Regions from separate parts of the Streptomyces sp. NPDC001480 genome, predicted to be linked through region 1. Evidence: riboswitches for the same ligand, from Rfam matches in the RefSeq annotation. Region 1 holds a riboswitch; the other holds the start of a gene.
What was found. Region 1 has a riboswitch for cyclic di-AMP ahead of ACFY01_RS43665 (transglycosylase SLT domain-containing protein). Riboswitches for the same ligand answer to the same signal wherever they lie in the genome.
Positions count from the first base shown of each region.

Region 2: another riboswitch for cyclic di-AMP. It lies ahead of ACFY01_RS31305 (M23 family metallopeptidase); the one in region 1 lies ahead of ACFY01_RS43665 (transglycosylase SLT domain-containing protein).

Region 1 covers NZ_JBIAVX010000034.1:8,642-12,039, reverse strand. Annotated here, with positions in the region: gene ACFY01_RS43675 (FAD-dependent oxidoreductase) at 1-392, shown strand, start outside; gene ACFY01_RS43670 (HAD family hydrolase) at 552-1,382, shown strand; gene ACFY01_RS43665 (transglycosylase SLT domain-containing protein) at 1,413-1,898, opposite strand; cyclic di-AMP (ydaO/yuaA leader) riboswitch at 1,904-2,086, opposite strand; gene ACFY01_RS43660 (polyprenyl synthetase family protein) at 2,617-3,398, shown strand, end outside.
Region 2 covers NZ_JBIAVX010000013.1:249,987-253,384, forward strand. Annotated here, with positions in the region: gene ACFY01_RS31295 (dihydrofolate reductase family protein) at 1-752, shown strand, start outside; tRNA gene ACFY01_RS31300 (tRNA-Met) at 841-914, shown strand; cyclic di-AMP (ydaO/yuaA leader) riboswitch at 1,143-1,309, shown strand; gene ACFY01_RS31305 (M23 family metallopeptidase) at 1,320-2,351, shown strand; gene ACFY01_RS31310 (aldo/keto reductase) at 2,453-3,397, shown strand.

The DNA.
Region 1 (3,398 bases):
CCTGGTGGCTGCGCGACCGCTTCGAGGGGAAGGTCGAGGTGGAGGAGGTCGAGCGGGTGGCCGGCGCGGACGCCTCCGGCGGCAGCCCGGTCCTCACCGTCCGCACCCGAGCCGGGCAGACCACCCGGCTCGCCGCCGACCACGTCATCGCGGCCACCGGCTACCGCGTGGACATCGCGGCCATGGACTTCCTCGGCCATGAGCTGCGCACCCGGCTCACGGTGAGCCGGGGCGCGCCCCGGCTGGGCGCGGGATACGTCTCCTCCGTCCCCGGTCTGTACTTCACCGGCCTTCCGGCGGCGTCGTCGTACGGCCCGGTGATGCGCTTCGTCTGCGGCACCGAGTTCGCCTCGCCGCGCCTGGCCAAGCACCTCGCGGCGGCCCACGGCTGACGTACTACCGCTCCTCCTCCGCCGCCCGCGCAGCGGGCGGCGGAGGAGGAGCGGGACGCGCCCGCGCGCCTCGACACCGCCATCTAGGAGCCCGTGGGCGCCAGTTGGGGCTGAAAACAGTGGTGAGTCGTGGGGGCGCGGTGTCCGTATTCTCTGATCATGGCCGCACCCCCCGCATATTCCCCCCCGACCTCCCCTGCGTTCTCGCTCGTCGCGACCGATCTCGACGGAACGCTCCTGCGTGGCGACGACACCCTCTCCGACCGCTCCCTCGCCGCCCTCGCCAGGGCCGGGAGAGCGGGTGCCCGGCACCTCGTGGTGACCGGGCGCCCGGCACCGCGGGTGCGGCCGCTGCTCGACGACCTCGGCTGCACGGGGCTCGCGGTGTGCGGACAGGGCGCGCAGGTCTACGACGCCGGCGCCCACCGCCTGCTGTGGTCGGTCACCCTGGACCGGGAGCTGGCGGAGGCCGCGCTCGGCAAGATCGAGGCCGAGGTGGGGGAGGTGTACGCGGCCGTCGACCAGGGCGGGGTGGATGGGCTCACGCTCATCGAGCCCGGCTATCTGATGCCCCACCCCACACTGCCCGCCGTACGGGTCAGGCGGCGCGACGACCTGTGGTGCGAGCCGATCAGCAAGGTCCTGCTGCGGCATCACGCCCTGTCGGACGACGAGTTGGCCGCCACAGCCCGCGCGGCCGTGGGATCGCTGGCGACGGTCACCATGTCGGGGCCGGGAACCGTCGAACTCCAGCCGTGCGGCGTCAACAAGGCGACCGGGCTGGCGCTGGCCGCCGACCACCTCGGGCTGAGCGCCGAACGGGCCGTCGCCTTCGGGGACATGCCCAACGACATCCCGATGTTCGACTGGGCCGCCCACGGTGTGGCGATGGCCAACGCCCACCCCGAACTGAAGGCGGTGGCCGACGAGATCACTCTGTCGAACGAGGACGACGGCATCGCCGTCGTCCTCGAAAGACTCTTCCCCTGAGCGGCCCGCTCCCTCAGGGGAGCGGAACGGTCAGTACGCGCCGAACACGTTGTCGATCGAGCCGTACCGGTGGGCGGCGTAGTTGCAGGCGGCCGTGATGTTGGCGACCGGGTCGTAGATGTTCCACGAGGTGCCGGCCACGTGGTAGCTGGCGAACGTGGGGTCGATGACCTGGAGCAGGCCCTTGGACGGGATGCCGGCCGCCGCGTTGGAGTCCCAGAGGTTGATGGCCACCGGGTTGCCCGACGACTCGCGCATCACATTGCGGTAGATGCCGTTGTACGTGCCCGGGATGCCCTTCTCCGCCATGATCGCGAGCGACTCGCGGATCCAGCCGTCGAGGTTGTTCGCGTACGTGACCGCGGGGGCGGCTGCGGGGGCGCTCGTGGTGGTGGCCGCGGAGGCGCTGGTCGCGCCGATCAGCGGGAGGGCGAGCACGGCGGCGCCGGTGCCGGCGACGGCGAGCTTGCGGGCGAGGCGGGCGAAGGGGGCACGGTGCTGAGCGGCAGCAGACATGTCGATGTTCCTCTCCGTCGCCTGCGAGGTGAGCTGTCGGGTTCGGGCTGGGAGGTGCCCGGCCGCGCCGCCCGAAGGCGGTGCGGCTTAACCCCTAGCCGTTCCGGGACGACGGGTGTCGTCCGGACCGGCGGCAAACCTGGGTCCCCCGCTCCTGCCGTCGTGAATGAGTTCGTCGATGGGTGTGACGGGCGGCGGCAGGATTCGGCGTTCCGCCCGACGGCCGGGAACGTATGCGAGAGCACATGTCCTGAACAAGCAGCGGATTCACACAAAGTCCTAGTTGACCTTGTTGTGAGGCGTATGAGGTGCTTGATCCTTTGCGTCTGCCAACCCTCAACTGGCCAATGACGGCAAGCGGTATGCCCCTATCGGGCGGCGGAGTGCTCCGATCGGCCGAAGTGACCCAATTCACGGAATATCAATCGCGGCAAATGGGACATGAGGGGCGCCGCATTGGGTAGCGCATCGATCGTGAGGGCGGAAGGCGAGCTGCTCCAAGCGGCGCAGTCATGTCGTACTTCCGGGTAAGTCGATAAATATCTGTGCTTATCGACCGATCGAAAACATAACGGGCGTGGTCCGATAGCGCCCGGCCTGTAACAGTGGGCGCCCTCGGTGATCGAAAGCTGACCGGATACGCTGACTTGAGTGAGGGCAGCGACCTATCGACAAACCGTGTAATCGCCAGCAGGCACCAGCAGACAGGAGACCCCTCGTGACCGTCGTCGGGCCGTTCGGGCTTAGCGTGCGGGACCAGGCTCTGGAAGCCGATGTCCAGGCCGGATTGGCGGCTGTCGAGGAGGGACTGCTCGAAGCCACCAAGAGTGAGGTCCCCTTCATCACCGAGGCCGCGCAGCACCTCGTGCGCGCGGGCGGGAAGCGGTTCCGGCCGCTGCTCGTGATGCTCGCGGCGCAGTTCGGGGACCGGTACGCGCCGGGAATCGTGCCCTCGGCCGTCGTCGTCGAGCTCACCCACCTCGCGACGCTCTACCACGACGACGTCATGGACGAGGCCGCGGTGCGCCGCGGAGTGGACAGCGCGAACACCCGCTGGGGCAACTCCGTCGCCGTCCTCACCGGCGACTTCCTCTTCGCCCGCGCCTCCCAGATCCTCGCCGACCTCGGCCCCGAGGCCGTCCGGGTGCAGGCCCTGGCGTTCGAGCGGCTGGTCACCGGGCAGATCCTGGAGACGGCGGGGCCGCAGGACGGCCGCGACCCGGTGGAGCACTACCTGGACGTCCTCGGTGGCAAGACCGGATCGCTGGTGGCGGTCTCCTGCCGCTTCGGCGCCATGATGTCCGGGGCCGACGAGACGGTCGTGGACGTCCTCACCCAGTACGGCGAGCGGCTCGGCGTGGCCTTCCAGCTCGCCGACGACGTGCTGGACATCGCCTCCGACTCCCACGAGTCCGGCAAGACCCCCGGCACCGACCTGCGCGAGGGCATCCCCACCCTGCCCGTGCTGCGCCTCAGGGAGCGGGCCGCCCGGCTGGGGCT
Region 2 (3,398 bases), on a different contig from region 1:
TCCCACTGGGCCCGGATCTCGACTGGCCCGCTCTTCTAGAACATCTGTACGCAGTGCGCGGAGTGCGCCGCCTGATGGTCGAGGGCGGCGGCACCATCCACACCCAGCTGCTGCGGCAGGGCCTGGCCGACGAGCTGCAGCTCGTCCTGGCCCCCCTCCTCGTCGGCGACCCCCGTGCACCCCGCCTGTTCGGGCCCGGGGGCTACCAGGACGGGCGCCTCAGACTGCTGGAGACGCGCCGCATCGAGGACGTCGTCCTGATGCGCTACGAGCCCACCGCGCCCGGCACCGGACCGGCGGCCGTCGCGGCCGACCGCCACTGGCTGCGGACCGCCTGTGAACTGGCCGCGCTGTGCCCGCCCTCGGAGACGGCGTTCAGCGTCGGGGCGGTGGTGGTGGCCGCCGACGGTACGGAACTCGCGCGCGGCCACTCACGCGAGGGGGACGATCCCGTGGTCCACGCGGAGGAGGCGGCGCTGGCCAAGATCCGGCCCGACGACCCCCGGCTGGCCGGCGCCACGGTGTACAGCAGCCTGGAGCCGTGCGCCCGGCGGGCCTCCCGGCCGGCGCCCTGTGCCCGGCTGATCCTCGACGCGGGGGTACGGCGGGTGGTCACGGCCTGGCGCGAGCCGGACACGTTCGTCACCGGAGCCGACGGGAGCGGGCTGCTGGCGGCCGGGGGTGTGGACGTGGTCGTCCTGCCGGAGTACGAGGAGGCGGCGAAGGCGCCGAACCGGCACCTGCCGGGCTGACCCGAACCCCGGGGACTCCGGAAAAAGCCCTGCTCGAAAAGGTGTGTGCGAGCGGTCCCGCGGATGACGTACACTGGTGACACAACGACGCGGGGTGGAGCAGCTCGGTAGCTCGCTGGGCTCATAACCCAGAGGTCGCAGGTTCAAATCCTGTCCCCGCTACTGAAGGCTCAGGGCCGGAATCCAGTACACGGATTCCGGCCCTGAGTGCTTTCCCGGCCTCCGCCACCCCGCGCCGGGCTCAACTCGCCCGTTTTTCGCCGGTCATGGCCTGAAAGTTCTCCTGTGAAAACCGTAATGATCAAGCCGAACCGCTTGGAAACTGACCGGTAGCTCTATTAACGTTCGATAACGCAGCGCGGTCGTCCCAGCCGTCACCCGAGACGGCTCCGTGCGCACATGCCGAATCCCGCGAGGGAACCGGGGAACCACCACCTTGGGGTGAATCACGCCGACACCGCCGTGAACCGCTTGGGTTCACGACCGGTATACGCGCGTAGGAGACCTTCCCGCTCCGAACCCGTCAGCTAACCCGGTAGGCGTTACGGAAGGAAGGAGCACGCCCGCGTGGCGTCCAACCCGCCTGCCCCCACAGCCCCGTTCGTGCCGAGCCAGCGCACCGAGACCTTCGGCTACGGCGAGTACCGCACCGACGAGGGCCCCTGGGAGGAGTGGAACCCCACCGAGGAGTCCCTCGCCCCGGTACGCGGCCGGCACCGCGTCAGCAAGCAGCGCGGCGGCGGGCTCGCCCGCAGCTCCACCGTCCTGGGCGTCGGCGTGATAGCCGCCGTCGGCGCGGGCGGCATGGCCAGCGCCAACACCGGCAAGCCGCCGGTCCACATCTCCATGCCCGACCTGCCCTCCGTCGGCTCCCTGCTGGGCGACGACACCGACGGCGCCAAGGCCACCACGGCAAGCCTGTCCCACGTCGGCGTGGCAACCGCCGCCAGCGACCAGGACAGCGCCGACGCCGGCGAGGCCCTGCGCAACCGGATCATGGCGCAGGCCGAGCAGCAGAAGAACCAGGTCGACGGCAAGGCGACCGCCGCCGCCGTGGCCGCCGCCGAGAAGCAGTCCACCGCCGCGGCCGCCAAGGCGGAGAAGGAAGCCGCCGCCCAGGCCGCCGCCGCCAAGGACAAGGCGGAGGCCGTCGCCAAGAAGCAGGCCGAGGCCGACCGTCTCGCCAAGCTGGCCAAGCAGTACACGCTGCCGACCTCCTCGTACACGATCACCGGCACCTTCGGCCAGCCCGGCGCCATGTGGTCCTCCGGCTACCACACCGGCCTCGACTTCGCGGCGCCGACCGGCACGCTCATCAAGGCCATCCACAGCGGCACGATCACCGAGGCGGGCTGGGCCGGCGCCTACGGCTACCGCACCATCCTCACCCTCGACGACGGCACCGAGCTGTGGTTCTGCCACCAGTCCTCGATCAACGTGAAGGTCGGCCAGAAGGTCGGCACCGGTGAGGTCATCGGCCGCGTCGGCGCCACCGGCAACGTCACCGGCCCGCACGTGCACCTCGAGGTCCACCCCGGCGGCCAGGCCACCGGCATCGACCCGATGGCGTGGCTGCACAGCAAGGGCCTCAACCCCTGACGCGTCCCTCAGTTCCCCGGCAGCCCTGACGACACCCCCCGACGTCAGGGCTGCCGGTCTTCGCGGAATGCGCGCCACCGCCGCGGTTGTTGGATCAAGGCATGACTTCCCTTCGCAAACTCGGCAACTCCGACCTCGAGGTCTTCCCGCTCGCCCTCGGCGGCAACGTCTTCGGCTGGACCGCCGACGAGGCGCAGTCCTTCGCCGTCCTGGACGCCTACACGGCCGCCGGCGGCAACTTCGTCGACACCGCCGACTCCTACTCGGCATGGGTCGACGGCAACGAGGGCGGTGAATCGGAGACCGTCATCGGCAACTGGCTGAAGTCCCGCGGCAACCGCTCCGACGTCGTCATCGCCACCAAGGTCAGCCAGCACCCGAAGTACCAGGGCCTGACCGCCGGCAACATCAAGGCCGCGGCCGACGCCTCCCTGCGCCGCCTCGGCACCGACCACATCGACCTTTACTACACCCACTTCGACAAGACCGAGGTCCCGGTCGAGGAGATCATCGGGGCGCTCGACGAACTCGTCCGGACGGGCAAGGTGCGCTACATCGCGGCCTCCAACATCTCGGCCGAGCGCCTCCAGGCGTCCCTCGACTTCTCCGAGCGCGAGGGCCTCGCCCGGTACGTGGCACTTCAGCCGCACTACAACCTCGTCTCGCGCGACACCTACGAGGGACCGCTGCGGGACGTCACCGACCGCGCAGGCCTCGCGGTCGTGCCGTACTACGCCCTCGCCTCCGGCTTCCTCACGGGCAAGTACCGGCCCGGTACCACCGTGGACAGCGCGCGGGCGGGCGGTGCGGCCAAGCACCTCGAGACCGAGCGGGGGCAGAAGGTCCTGACGGCCCTCGACGAGATCGCCGCCGCGCACGACGCCCCCGTGGCCACCGTGGCCCTCGCCTGGCTCGCCGCGCAGCCGACGGTGGCGGCTCCCCTCGCCTCGGCCCGCACGGTGGACCAGCTGCCGGCGCTGCTCGGGGTGGCCGAGCTGGAACTCACCGGGGAGGAGCTGACGCGGCTCACCGAGGCGTCGGCGTAGC